2 regions of the Bradyrhizobium sp. CCBAU 11434 genome follow, and region 2 is predicted to be linked to the other one. Evidence: riboswitches for the same ligand, from Rfam matches in the RefSeq annotation. Region 2 holds a riboswitch; the other holds the start of a gene.

Region 1 (7,361 bases), on a different contig from region 2:
GGCAACGGCGTTGGCGAGAGCAGTGCCGGGTGTATCGGCGACATCGAGATAGATCAAAGCGCCCGGGTATGTTGAGCAGCCTGTGCCAGCCACGATGTTTTTCCGGCCCCGAATAGCCGACAATCAGCCGGACCCTTTCTTCCGTCACCAGGTTGGGCTCCTGCTCCTGCACCCGATAGGGAGACGGGGGCAGTGGCAGATCCTGCAACTGCATTACGAGCTGCTCAAAAAGATTGGGAAGCTCTCCAGCCCGGAAGGTGTGATCGAGGCTCTCGTCCTCTCCCGTTGCCGCAAGAGATACGAGGCCAGCCAGCTTCCAAACGAGAGTCTCCGGCGCGAGTGTCGCGAACGGCAACTCCCCGGCCATCCTGCCGGCCTCTTCCGCCGCTTCGACAAGCGATGATTGCGGCGCCGGAAGGATACGTTTTTCTGGATCGGCCGATGGCCAATCAACCTGCACATCGCCCGGCCAGTCGGCCGCTGTAAGCCGAGCGGAAAGAGGGCCGTTGGGAGCTGCGTTGCTGACGATGAGAAATCCCGGTTCTCCCTGGCGTTCACCACGCTTGTGAGCGGCGCGCAATTCTACGAAGCGCGCCACAGCTTCCTCGATATCGTTCCAGGCGAGCGGTTCTTTTCGGTGTTTCACCTGGACGTAGATGCTATCGCAGCTTTCGTGCGCAAGCATGATCTTGCGTCGGCACCAGCAAATGTCGCGCCGATTATGCCTTTCCTTATTGCAGACGGCTTTTCGGGCAAAGCGTTCGGGTTAGCGCGCTCGCGTGGAATTCTCGCAACGACAACATCTCACCTATTCGGAGAGGACGTTGCGAAAGCGCTTCGTGATTTAATCTCACTGCTGGCTGATACGGGCGCGACTGCTTCGGTCAATCCGGATCACGTTGAACGCGTGCTGAATAGTCTCACGCGCATAGAGGGGGCTGCCAACAATCTTCGCGGCGCGCTTTTCGAGATCATCGTTGGATCGCTGGTGAAAGACGTCGAGGGGGGATATTTGCGCTCGGGCGAAAAATGGAAGGATTACGAAACGGGCCGAACGGCGGAAACCGATGTTCTCCTAGGTCGGCCGGATGACAAAGGGCCACTCGTGGTCGAATGCAAGGCGAAAATTCCTGGAGCGCGAGTCAACCTTGAAGAAGTACAGAAGTGGCGCGACGACCGCGTGCCGCTGCTGCACAAGATTTTTAAGACGGACTCGCGCCTGTCAGGAAAGCATGTGACATTCGAGCTATGGACGAACGGCCCAATCGGGGCGGATGCGCTGGAGTGGTTGAAAGCGCACCCAGCCCCAACGGATTACAGCGTCGGCTGGAAAGATGGCGATGCCATGAAGCCTTATGTCGAGAAGGCGTCGTCCACAGCTATCCGGAGTGCAATGAGGGACCACTACTTCCATCATCCACTCGCAAAAATTGCCGCTCAGGCGGAAAGAAACGCTGCAATCGCGTCGGTATAGAACCTCAACACTAGCAGTCCGGGCTTTCCAAGCGAAATTAGAGAGCAGCAACAATGGTATACTAGTTCCCAGTTTCATCCTGCCGGGCGCGCCAATTCCCCTTTTTCATGGTGATGTGCGGGTCCGAAACTATAATCCCGCACCGTCCTGTTCGAGCGTGCGAGCATCTGTTCTAGATTTCAGCCAGACAAGGCACCGGTCGCCATCGTGGCCCGACGCTCAGTCCCAACTCAGCGCACCGCCGTTCTGATATTCAATGACGCGGGTCTCGAAGAAGTTCTTCTCCTTCTTCAGGTCCATCGCTTCCGACATCCAGGGGAATGGATTGTCGGCCTCGGCAAAAACCGGTACGAGCCCGATCTGCGCGCAGCGCCGGTTGGCGATGAAGTGCATGTAGTGCTCGCAGAGCGCGGCGTTGAGCCCAAGGAGGCCGCGCGGCATCGTGTCGCGTCCGTAGGCCGCTTCAAGCTCGGCTGCGTCGCGGATCATGGCGCGGACATCGTCCTGAAAGGCCGGCGTCCACAGATGCGGATTCTCGATCTTGATCTGGTTGATCACGTCGATGCCGAAATTCAGATGGATGCTCTCGTCGCGCAGGATGTACTGATACTGCTCGGCGATGCCGACCATCTTGTTGCGGCGGCCAAGCGACAGAATCTGCGCGAAGCCCGTGTAGAACCACATCCCCTCGAACACGACGTAGAAGGCGACGAGATCACGGAGGAAGGCGCGATCGTGGTCCGGCGTGCCCGTCTGGAACGACGGATCGTCCAGATGCTGCGTGTGCTTCAGTGCCCAGGCCGCCTTGTCGGTGATCGACGGCACCTCGCGGTACATGTTGAACAGCTCCCCCTCGTCCAGGCCGAGGCTCTCAACGATGTACTGAAAGGTGTGGGTGTGAACCGCCTCCTCGAAGGCCTGCCGCAGCAGATACTGCCGGCATTCCGGATTGGTGAGATGACGGTAGATCGCCAGCACGATGTTGTTCGCGACAAGCGATTCCGAGGCGGCGAAGAAGCCGAGATTGCGCTTGATCGCGCGCCGCTCGTCCTCCGTCAGGCCGTGTCGCGACTTCCATAGGGCGATGTCGGCCTGCATCGAGACCTCCGTTGGCATCCAGTGATTGTTGCAGCCCGAGAGATACTTCTCCCAGGCCCATTTGTATTTGAGCGGAAGGAGCTGGTTGACGTCGGCGCGGCAGTTGATCATCCGCTTCTCGTCGACGGAGACCCGGCCGCCGGTGCGATCGATTGCGCCTAGGCCGGTCGGGTCGGCCGGCTCAAGCTTGAGCTGGGTCTGCAGACGCAGCGCGGTGGCGAGGCTTGAGGCGGTCGGAGCCGCCGTTGTTTCGGTATCGGACCAATCGAGCATCGTCATCTCCTCACTGGCACGCTTCGCATTCGGGATCGTCGATCCGGCAGGCCTTGATGCCGTCGAGGTCGGGCGCTGCTGCAGTCGGGATCATGCTCGGCGCGTGCGAGACGGCCACTGATGCGGACACCGCGTTGAGCTTGCCGTCGGTTCCGTTCAGCGTCGATTTCTCGACATGGGTGGCGCTTCGGGAGCGCAGGTAGTACGTCGTCTTCAACCCGCGCCGCCAGGCCAGCCGGTAGAGCGCATCCAGCTTCTTGCCCGAGGGATTGGCGATGTAGAGGTTGAGCGACTGCGACTGGTCAATCCATTTCTGGCGGCGTGCAGCCGCCTCGATCAGCCAGGCGCTGTCGATCTCAAAAGCCGTCGCGTAAAGCGCCTTGAGATCGTCAGGGACACGGTCGATCTGGCCAACGCTGCCGTCGAAATATTTGAGGTCGGAGACCATCACCTCGTCCCACAGCCCCCTCGCCTTCAGGTCGCGCACGAGGAACTCGTTCACGACGGTGAAGTCGCCCGACATGTTCGATTTGACGAACAGGTTCTGGTAGTTCGGCTCGATCGACTGCGAGACGCCGCAGATGTTGGAGATCGTGGCGGTCGGCGCGATTGCCATGACGTTGGAGTTGCGCATGCCGCTGGTGGTGACCTTCTTGCGCAGACGGTCCCAGTCCAGCGTGGATGAGCGGTCCGCATCATGCCCGCCACGGGACTCCGCGACGAACTGGATCGAATCGAGCGGCAAAATGCCCTTTGACCACAGCGAGCCCTCGAAGCTCGGATAGCGGCCGCGCTCGGCGGCGAGATCCGATGAGGCCTCGATGGCGTGGTAGGAGATCGCTTCCATGCTCACATCGGCGAAGGTAACGGCCGCATCTGACGCGATCGGAATGCGCTGGACCTGAAGCGCCTCCTGGAAGCCCATAAGGCCGAGCCCGACCGGGCGATGGCGCATGTTGGAGCGGCGCGCCTCCGGGATCGTGTAGAAATTGATGTCGATGACGTTGTCGAGCATCCGCACGGCCGTGGTCACCGTCCGCTTCAGCTTGGCCTGATCCAGGCCATTCGCACCGACATGGGCGAGCATGTTGATCGAGCCGAGATTGCAGACCGCGACCTCGTCGGCCGAGGTGTTCAGCGTGATCTCGGTGCAGAGGTTCGAGGAATGGATCACGCCCATGTGCCGCTGCGGCGAGCGCAGATTACAGGGGTCCTTGAAGGTCATCCAGGGATGGCCGGTCTCGAACAGCATGGTCAGCATGCGACGCCAGAGATCGGTCGCGCGGACCGTCTTGAATACGCGCAGGCCGCCGGCCTTCGCCGTGGCCTCATAGGCCTCGTAGGCCGTCTTAAACGCCTCGCCGTAGAGATCGTGCAGATCAGGCGTCTCGTCGGGGGAGAACAGCGTCCATTCGCCGTCGACGTCGACGCGCTGCATGAACAGGTCGGGGAGCCAGTTCGCGGTGTTCATGTCGTGGGTGCGGCGGCGGTCGTCGCCGGTGTTCTTGCGCAGATCGAGAAATTCCTCGATGTCGACGTGCCAGGTCTCCAGATAGGCGCACACCGCCCCCTTGCGCTTGCCGCCTTGATTGACGGCGATCGCGGTGTCGTTGGCGACCTTCAGGAACGGGATGATGCCCTGGCTCTCGCCGTTAGTGCCCTTGATGTGGGCGCCGAGACCGCGCACCGGCGTCCAATCGTTGCCGAGACCACCGGAATATTTTGCCAGAAGCGCGTTATCCTTGACCGACTTGAAGATGCCGTCGAGGTCGTCAGAGACGGTCGTGAGGAAGCAGGACGAGAGTTGCGGGCGCGGTGTGCCCGAATTGAACAGTGTTGGGGTCGAGGCCATGAAATTGAACGACGACAGCAGATCGTAGAAATCGATCGCCTTTGCTTCGCGATCGATCTCGCGGACTGCGAGGCCCATCGCGACGCGCATGAAAAAGGCCTGCGGCAACTCGATCCGCTTGCCGCGAACGTGCAGGAAGTAGCGATCGTAGAGCGTCTGAAGGCCGAGGAACTGGAAGTTCAGATCGCGCTCAGGCTTCAGCGCAGCCGCGATCCGGCCGAGATCAAAACGGGCGAGTTCGGGATCGAGCAGTTCGGCGGCGATCCCGGTCTTCACATAGACCGGGAAGTACTCGGCATAGCGCGTCGTCATGTCAGCCCGGGCAGCGGACGTGGGAACGCCGTGGACGTAGGACAATACCTCGCCGCGCAGCTTGTCGAGCAGCAGGCGCGCGCTGACATAAGCGTAGTTCGGCTCCTGCTCGACAAGCGTGCGCGCGGCCATGATCGAGGCCAGCGCCAGCTCATCCTGGCTAATGCCGTCGTAGAGATTGCGGGTGGTCTCGGCCAGCACGGGGCCGGCGGACACGCCGTCCAGACCGACGCAGGCCTCACCAATGATCAGCGCGAGCCGTTTGGTATCGAGACCGACGCGAGAACCGTCAGCAAGCGTTACGTGAAGCGATGGTGCAGCAGCGGGCACAGCTTCGGCAGCTGCCTCCTCGGCACGCTGGCGCGATCGCTCTTCGCGATACAGCACATAAGCGCGCGCGACCTTGTGGTGCTCGCTGCGCATCAAGGCGAGTTCGACCTGATCCTGCACATCCTCGATATGGAAGGTGCGTCCATCGCCTACCCGCCGCATCAAGGCGGCGAAGACTTCGGCGGTCAACTGCTCGACGCTCTCATGGACGCGACGTGAAGCAATCGCGCTGGCGCCTTCGACGGCCAGGAAGGCCTTGGTCATGGCGACCGCGATCTTTGCGGAATCGAACGGCGTGACCTTGCCGTTCCGACGGATGATCTGCATGGCGGGTTCGCTGGAAGCAGCCGCAAGTGAATGTGGACGCAACTGGATGATGGGTGCGGAAGCGCCTTCCGCGTCGTGCAGGTTCAGTGACATCAATAGGCCCCGTGATGCGCGCGTTGTGTTTGGACGGGGCTGAAGGAGGGACGCCGCAGAAACGCCGGCAGAAAAGTACCGGACGGTGCATGCAAGCGACCGCCGGACACCCCGCCCGTGGACGTTCAGATCGTCACGGCAGGTCTCCTGGCTCGCAGGTCGTCGCTCGCTTCCCGTCTTCCCGGCGCCAAAAGCACCAGTGACGATTGTCGGAAGCAGCTCGCTGCTGACAGTTGCGGGGGCAGCGCCGGAATTCCGCGCCTTCTGGCGCAGTTCACCGGCTTCCCTCTTAGCCACTAAATCTTGCGATCCAGCGGAACCGTGACGTCCACATGTGGTGATATTCGCGAGCGAGTGTCAACGATTCGTTTGAGGGCTCTACGCAGATTGGCTGTGGAATGTGGGAATTCCGGCGAGCGGCTTGGCCAGACCCACGTGCCGCGACCGAGCCGCGCGAACAATCGTGCTCGTCAACGCTGCGGTTCGGTGCCGAGGAGCGTAAGAAGGCCTTTAGGTCGGTGCCATTGATCCGGACTTCCCAATAGATGGGGCTGGACGAAGTCTTCCGATCCGCAAACTCGATGAATATCTGGTCAAGCTGACGAGCGTCGGAGCCCTCTGGCCAGCGCCGTGGAAAATGATCAATCCGTGAGAGACCGCATTGCGCAAATGCCTGAGCAACTGCCCAAGTGTGTCGGTCTCACCCACGATCTGAGCGGGCGACGGCCAACCGAGTGATGCGAGGTCGTCCAGCGTGGTTTGCGCGATGCTTTCATAGAAGTGTCTCTCCTTCGGAAACACAATGAACGCGAGGAGTGATTGATCAAGCTGCGTGACCACGTGGCCCTGGCCCTCGCTGGCATAGGTAGCCTCAATCAGCTCAAGGTTGGCGCGCGACCGTTGGATAACCCCCCGGGTCATTGCGCGGAGCCAACGCAATAATGTGTGTCCTCATCGCCACGCCCCCTTTCAGCTCCCGCTCAGCCGTATTTCCTCGAGCCGCTGCTGAATTCGCTCCCCAAAGCCGCCGTCATATCGAGAAACAGCGTCAATTCGGGCGGCTGAAAGGAGATGTCCCTCATCGACTGGATGCTGGTGACCAGACTGCCTTTGAGCGGTCGCACCGAGATCGTTGATGCGTCGGAATGGGCACGGGGCGGCCATAATCACTAAACAAGAACAAGAAAGCTAAGAATGTGGATTTTGGCCTATGCAGCGTCTACACTTGATCTGCATAGAGAAGACGGTCGAGAGCGCCTATTCGATTGCCGGCTCGTTGGCTCCCTGATCTTCCTGGCCATCTCTTTTTTGCGCGAGGCTGTTGCCCCAAGCTTGTTGGTTTGACGGAATCCGAAAGTCGCGAGTTTGCGCAAATTGATGCATTACTAACCGTGGACACTGAAGGACCAATCGACTTGGACCTTCGTTGGCCTTCCGGCTTCAGCAGCTAATCGCGGAATTCGCCGACGGTGAGCGATGAGACGATCGCAAAGAGCCGCCGCCGGATCATGTCGATCCAAGATCAGGCGAGAGACGTCGTCAGTACGGCCGGAATCAGTTCCTCGGCCAGGGCCTTGACCGGCAGATCGGCGAGCGCCATCT
Region 2 (7,361 bases):
TTGCTTCGGCGGGCGTGTCACCCGTTTGTCGACGAGAGGCTTTTACCGCAGGCGCAAGCGCAGCGACGAGGGATGAAAGGTGCCCCGGCGGCAGCTTATCATCGCGAAGCGACTTGATCGTGGCGTCTATCGCGCCACAATGATCGTGGCCAAGTACCAGGATCAGCGGCGTGTTCAGCACGGCCACCGCATATTCCATACTGGCGAGCGTGTCATCGTTGGCGAAGTTGCCGGCGAGGCGGCAGACAAACAGATCACCAAGTCCGCTATCGAAGACAAGTTCTGGCGCCACGCGAGAATCGGCGCAGCTCAGAACTGCGGCATATGGATTTTGCCCATCCACCAACACCCGGCGCTCGCGCTTGAAATCGTCGCCTCGTGATGCGCCCTGGACATAGCGATCGTTCCCTTCCATCAGTCGCTTCAGAGCAGCTTCCGGCGAGAGCAGGTTATCTGGCTTGGGCGGCGCTTTTGCTTCCTTCGCATCGACAATGTTGCTGCCAAGCCGCAGCCAAACCGACGAAATAGCGAACATCAACAGCAAGCGGCGCGAAGGCACGATCGTGGTCAGATAGGACATATTCGGCGACTGGCCTGTCTGCACGTTTCTCATCTCATCGGCCCGCTTTACGCCACCCGGTGGCTTTGGCTTCCGCTTCGCTGCAGAGCCAGCGTTCACCGGTCTTCGTCATGTCGATTTGTTCGTAACTGAGTTGCCCGGGCAGGTGATAAATGCGCTCGCCATTGCGGGCCACGGTGCCTTTTATCACACACTCGGACGAGGGCGGGTCCGATAGCAGAGCGGATCCGAGCAGGAGTTCCTGAGCGTCGACCGGAACCGAGCTCGCGCCGATGATGATCGTTCCCTTACTGCGGCGGCGCCAGTCCCAGGGCGCGATGAACGCCCCCGACCACAGCCCCGCACAGGTCTTGCTCGCCACAACCTCATAGATGACGTACGGACCCGACGAGAGCGCCCAGCCCGAGCGTACCATCCAGGCGTTCACGTCCTCGCCTTCGATGAAGCAACTGCCGCGTGACCTCCAGTACTCATCCACTCCTGTGGTATGACAATCCCACGTTCGTCCGTTCGAATGCTTGATAAGCGCGTTGCGAGCAGCTACCCCGCAAGCCCATTTCCGGCCGTGGGCGTCGAGGCAAATCTGATCAGTCTCAGGAGCTTCAATGCCTGAGAGTCGGATCTTGGTCTGCTCGATCTCAATCGTATTGCCGTCGAGGATGCGCGGAAGGCCGCTTCGTTTCGCCGCGCATACCGGAGATGTGATGACAGCGAACAATGCGATCATCATTACGCGGTGTTTCATCCCGACAATCACTTTTCGCTCTTGATCCATGTCCACGCACGATTCGGCGCCGGCACATTCGACTGCTTAAGCGCACGATGTCCGTTAATAGGCCGGCATCTTTCGACGTTTACTCTATGAATGCTTGGCCGTGGTTTCCAAGCTACGACCTGACGCTGCGTGAGGTTCAAGCGATTTCTTCGGGCGTACGTGTCGCGGTATTCGCCCTTCGAGCCTCGCCGGCCTCTCTCTCTCTCTCTCTCTGGGCGTGCACTGCACCCTCTTGGCCTGAAGAGGAGTTCCCTATCGCTCAGCCGTGAACCCGGTATGCGGGAGAAAGCCGAACCTCGGAACGCTGCTTCTCACGCGCTTGAAGAGCAAATGGCGCCGTCGAATCTTGAGGGGTCGAGTGGAAGTCAGGCGTGGAGGAGCAACCTGGCTATGCTTTGTGCCAACTGCATTGGCAGACAGAAGGCTGCCGACGGTTCAGCGGAGAGCGATGACATTTCGAGTAAATTGTTGTCAGGAAAAGATGGTGTTCGAAAGAAATCTGGACTCGCTTCCTCTGAGGTCTGGACAAAGGCGCCACGGAGTTCAGTCCAACGCTCAGCGTAAATGAACCGGTACCGTTTGGCAAACCGCGCAAAACCCGGAGGCGTTTTTCGGAGAACCGGGCCGAATGGTCGTTGATGCCAATCGCATTGTGGCTTTTCGCACGTCTGCGCCGCACCAGGACCGTTCGTGGTGCGCCACCCCGTTCGTAGAAGAACCCGATTGTCATGACCCCGGCGGCGCGACTGGCGGCCGCTCTCGCGTAGTACGCTTCACCGCGATCACATGTGGAATTTACCCAGCGAGCCCGGCATGAGGGCGTGCGTTTTGCGCCAGAAAAGTTGAAACGGCAACCTTCGTGGCTTTGTCGTATACGCACCGGCGAGGGTTAAGCCGCCCGCGTGTTCGGACGATCGCGAGTGCCCATCCCGATGCCACTCGGTGCGAGGCGTCAATCCACAACAGGGTTACGCCATTGCGGCACTTGGGCAGGTCGCTCTGGTGCGGTGTAGCCGACTCAAGCTACAAATCATTCTCCATGACCTCACTACACAACGGGAATGAAATGGTTGAAGCCCCCCGGGAATCGCCGGTCTCTTCTTACGCGCTTGAAGTGGATGGCCGACTCAGAGCTGAATTCGCAACCAGAGACGGCGCCAGGGCAGGCGGAGCAGAACTAAAGAAGCGTTTTCCCATGCTTCAAGTCCGGATCTATGACGCGCAGACGAATGCGCGCGAGGAAATCTAGCGCCGACTCAGTTCGGTCCTCGATGCCTCGCGCACGGCTCCGGGGCTCCTCGCCGAGGGCACTCGCCGGTGCTCAGGGGCATGCCGGCCCGCTAACACTGCCCGTTACCCTCTTAATGGGTTTCATCGCAGCACTCGATCGTGCCGCCTCGGCGTCGGCATGCTCACCAGCCCGTCGCGTTGCGCGGCGTGCACGCCGGATCGGGCTCGGGCACGAGCCATCTCCATGTCCGGTCCCTTGAGGAGTAGCATGCTGAGCTGGTTCCCCGGCAGATTGGTGTCCTCTCACTGAGTCAGGGGCAAAAGTTTGCTAACTGGCACGCGCTCCTGCGGCCAACTCCTAACAAAAACACTCGAGTAATCGTGCTGCGCGAGTTTTTCCTGAGGGGCCGAAGGCCGCGGGAAAGGCTCGCGACTGCTGCGAAGGCGTAAGCACCGACACTTTCGCGCTGAATGTCTTGCAGTTTGCTCTGAGGCGTTTGGCGGTAAAGGAGCTGCGGCGTGATCTTGCTCTGCCCGACCATTTACCAAGCGCTTTCGCTCCTCTCTTACTATTCCCGTTCCTTTGGCTCCATGCGAGCGAACCAGGAGCCAGGAGGAAAGGCCGCGATACGCTTGGCAAAAGGGGATTGCGGCTCCCAATCTTGCCCTTCGCTCTTCTCGAAAGTGATGACCCCGTTGTGTGTAAAAAACCGGGGCCCTGGGATATCACAGTTCACCAAAAGCAAAACGCGCCACAGATCACCCTTCTCGGTCGGCTTGTCCTTCTGCTTCGGCAAGTAGTCCACTCCAACAGGTTCAACGATTGTGCAGCGGCCCTGCCGCAGAAGATCGCCGAGTCGGCCTTGCGTGGTCGTCACAAAGTTGAAGTTGCTCGGATCATGCAGAAAGCGAAGATTTGCGTCCCTTTCACCCGCCTTGATTTCAGTGGCGATCAACGAGAGTGCTAGGGCGTGCCAGCCCAATTCGATCGGCTTTGCATAGGTCGACGCAAGTTGAAACGTGCCGTCGAGCGCGACCCTCCAGGTGATAACGTTCTGTTCGTCTAATGTATCATCCGGGTGCCTGGTCCACGAAACGAAAACATAGTCGTTTTCGTCAAGTTCAGCGACGCCCCACATTCGAGGGACGAATTGTGCCACCTTCGAGACGTTGGAGATAATTTGTTCTATTGTCGCACCGTCTTGCGCTCGCCACGTTGACTTGAATCTTTCGATATGGGGGCTCTCGATGGCGCGAACACTGTTGCTCGTCGCAGCCAGCCCGGCCAGGCAGATAAGGGGGCGACCGAGACAAAACCATAACGACGCGCGTCTTCTAGACACTGTTTTCATAACCGTTATCCAAGCGTCATTCCAAAGCAGGCAACCTTCAACCTGTTATGCGTGAGCGCAAGAAGTTAGCGGCGACGCGACGGGGAGACCGACCGTGTCCCGTGCGAGCAGGCGCTCCCCTCTATGTCACGCGCCGCTAACTTCGCTGCCGGCGACAGCCTCAAGTTGCTGTGCTGGATATGCCCAGCAGGAGGAAACTGGGCATGCCGAAGACTTGCATTCCTCGTGCCAGGTAATAGACGGCAATTCCCGCCGCTTTTTGTCCTCTTTGTCGGCTTTCCGACTTGCGCACGTCTCGATGTTTCCCTTCAGCGCTATCCAGCGCGGCTTATGCGTTCTCGTCGCGCAGCATTCGACGGCGCAGTGCGGCGCCTCGGTGCCAAGTTCCTGATGAGAATTAGAAGCACGTTTGCTGCCATAGAACCGTTTGGTTCGGTATCGTTGCCGGGATGTGGGCTTTCGATCTCTGGCATGCCTCTGGACACTTGCGGCCAAGAGCCCAGAGCGCGTTTGGCGCTTCTTTCGCGACATGCGGCGCTCGGGAAGTCGAGAGCGACCTTCGTCAGTGCACTTTGCTATAGAAGGCCAACGATGCGAAGCCGATCTTCACCGCCGAGCATTTGGAGTCTGGCTCGCACTGCAAATCACCGTGCCGGCTAGGTATGTTGCTGGCTTTGCCAGGTGACTTAGGCGTATTCAGCGCGGATCGAGCTGGTCGAGAGGGCGGTCGGATGGCGGACGCGCTCGAAAAACCGGTGGGAAGCCGAGACATCAAATGCGTTCTGCTCCAGGCAACAGTGCCGGCCGGCGCAAGGCGCATTTGTCCCTTCCGCCACCTGGCGTGCGGGCCGGGGCAGCTGCGATGGTCATTACAATATCGCTGACGGAGAGCCTTTCTCCATCGACTCTACGATCAAGATGCGCGGTCAATCGCGTAACGGATGTCGCAGCATCAGCTTGAGATAAGATCTGAGAGGTTGACGGAAGACTTGTCTTGCCGATACTCCGACTCGTCGAGGTTCTCCGGTTCCCACTTGATCCGGAGCTAAGAGGGAAGCCGGTGAAGATGCCGGCGCTGCCCCCGCAACTGTGAGCGGCGAGCCGCTGTCCAACGATGTCACTGAAGCCTGCGGCTTCGGGAAGGCCAGACAGCAGCGATGATCCGCGAGCCAGGAGACCTGCCTCGACAATGTATTAGTCCACGGGCGGGGTGTCCCGGTGGTGCGCCAAGCAACCGTCGCACCACGCGACGTCGCCTGCCAGCGTCCGCCATGGCCTTTGTCCCCAACATGGGGTTGACGCTATGTCTCTTCTCTCCCTTCCGGTTGCCACGCTCGGCACGCCACGCATCGGTCCAAGGCGCGAGCTCAAACGCGCTCTAGAAAGCTACTGGGCCGGAAAAAGCAGCGAACAGCAGTTGCTCGAGGACGCAGCGGGCCTGCGTGCCGCGAACTGGGCTCGTCAGAAATCTATCGGCGTCACGGTCATTCCATCGAACGATTTCTCGCTCTATGATCAGGTGCTCGACACAAGTGTCATGGTCGGCGCCATCCCGGAGATCTACGCCTCGAAAGCCGAATTCGTCTCGCTAAAGACGTACTTCGCCATGGCCCGTGGTTCACAATTCGACGACCAGGATGCGAGTTGCGCTCATCGATCGTGCGGATTTGGCGCACCCGCGCAGGAGATGACCAAGTGGTTCGACACCAACTACCACTACATGGTCCCCGAGTTTCACACGGGACAGACTTTCAGGCTATGCTCTCGCAAGCCGATTGAGGAGTATGAGGAAGCCAAGGGTCTCGGCTTTCAGACCCGCCCTGTCCTGATCGGGCCGGTTACATTCCTAAAGCTCGGCAAGAGTCCCGATCCTGCGTTCCAGCCACTCTCACTACTGGATGAACTGATACCGGTCTATATCGAGGTTCTGCAGGAATTGGCCAAACGTGGGGCAAAGTGGGTTCAGTTCGACGAGCCCTGCCTGGTTCTTGATCTGGACGAGGGGGCGCGAAAATCTTTGCGGCGTGCGTATGAGCGGCTGGCCAAGGAGGGGCCGGCCATCAAGATCATGGTTGCCAGCTATTTCGGCGACCTCGGCGACAATCTGGACACCGCCTTGAGCCTGCCAGTTGCCGGACTGCATCTCGATCTGGTTCGAGCGCCACAGTTGTTGGACCAGATCATCGCTGGCGGCCGAAGTGATCTCGTCATGTCGCTCGGTGTCGTCGACGGCCGGAATGTATGGCGGTCGAATTTGTCCTCGCTGCGCCAGCGGCTCGAGCCCGCGATTGCGAAGCTCGGCAAAGATCGTGTACAGATCGCCCCATCCTGCTCGCTGCTTCATGTGCCGGTCGATGTTGGACTCGAGACCGGGCTCGCTTCCGACGTCAAGAGCTGGCTTGCTTTTGCGGTCCAGAAGATGCGAGAGCTTGCTATCCTGGGGCGGGCACTCGCAGGCGACCAGAATGTCGCGCTAGCTCTTGCCGAGTCGGAATGTGCCGCGGCTGTCCGCCGGACTTCGCCGAAAATCCGTAATGCCAATGTCGCTGTCCGGATGAAAGCGATCGATCACGCCATGCGTCGGCGCGTGAGCCCATTTGCCCGTCGTGCCGAGATCCAAAACAATCGTTTCGGACTACCGCCTTTTCCTACCACGACGATCGGATCGTTTCCGCAGACCACAGAGGTCCGGAATGCGCGTGCGGCGCATGCGCGAGGCGCGATGAGTAACGAGCAATACGACCGGTTCCTCAAGGGGGAGACTGTGCGCGCCGTACGTTGGCAGGAGGACATCGGTCTTGACGTCCTCGTGCACGGCGAGTTCGAACGCAATGACATGGTGCAGTACTTCGGCGAGCAACTTGCCGGCTTCGCATTTACCAAGAACGGATGGGTGCAGTCCTACGGATCGCGCTGCGTCAGGCCACCGATCCTGTTTGGCGATGTAGTGCGGTCGAAGCCCATCACCGTAGACTGGTGGTGCTACGCGCAATCACTAACGAGGAGGCCGATGAAGGCGATCTTGACCGGACCGGTAACGATCTTGAACTGGTCCTTTGTTCGCGATGATATTCCCAGAAGCGAGGTCTGCCGCCAGATTGCGCTCGCGATCCGAGACGAAGTCCGCGATCTCGAGAATGCTGGTGCGACAATGATCCAGATCGACGAAGCCGCACTGCGCGAAGGAATGCCGTTGCGTCGATCGGAGTGGACGGCCTATCTCGACTGGGCTGTGGATTGCTTCCGCATCTGCTCATCGGGCGTCGCCGATGAAACGCAAATTCATACACATATGTGCTACTCGGAGTTCAACGACATCATCGTTGCGATCGCTGCAATGGACGCAGATGTCATCTCGATCGAGACGTCGCGCTCGAAAATGGAACTACTCGACGCCTTCAGGAACTACGAATATCCAAATCAG

The links. A riboswitch is a leader RNA that binds a small molecule or an ion and turns the genes downstream of it on or off. The one in region 2 is predicted to bind cobalamin.
Region 1: it holds a riboswitch for cobalamin, as region 2 does, so the genes downstream of both, XI06_RS19685 (ribonucleoside-diphosphate reductase subunit alpha) here and metE (5-methyltetrahydropteroyltriglutamate--homocysteine S-methyltransferase) in region 2, are expected to answer to the same signal.

What each region holds. Positions count from the first base shown of each region.
Region 1 is NZ_LBJX01000086.1:35,135-42,495, reverse strand. Features, by position in the region: gene XI06_RS19695 (hypothetical protein) at 404-1,474, shown strand; gene XI06_RS19690 (ribonucleotide-diphosphate reductase subunit beta) at 1,694-2,845, opposite strand; gene XI06_RS19685 (ribonucleoside-diphosphate reductase subunit alpha) at 2,856-5,759, opposite strand; cobalamin riboswitch at 5,880-6,098, opposite strand; gene XI06_RS43915 (HEPN family nuclease) at 6,270-6,680, opposite strand; gene XI06_RS43910 (hypothetical protein) at 7,314-7,361, opposite strand, start outside.
Region 2 is NZ_LBJX01000094.1:35,532-42,892, reverse strand. Features, by position in the region: gene XI06_RS24900 (carbonic anhydrase) at 1-580, opposite strand, end outside; gene XI06_RS24895 (thermonuclease family protein) at 615-1,355, opposite strand; gene XI06_RS24890 (nodulate formation efficiency C protein) at 3,155-3,937, opposite strand; cobalamin riboswitch at 4,937-5,137, shown strand; gene metE (5-methyltetrahydropteroyltriglutamate--homocysteine S-methyltransferase) at 5,241-7,361, shown strand, end outside.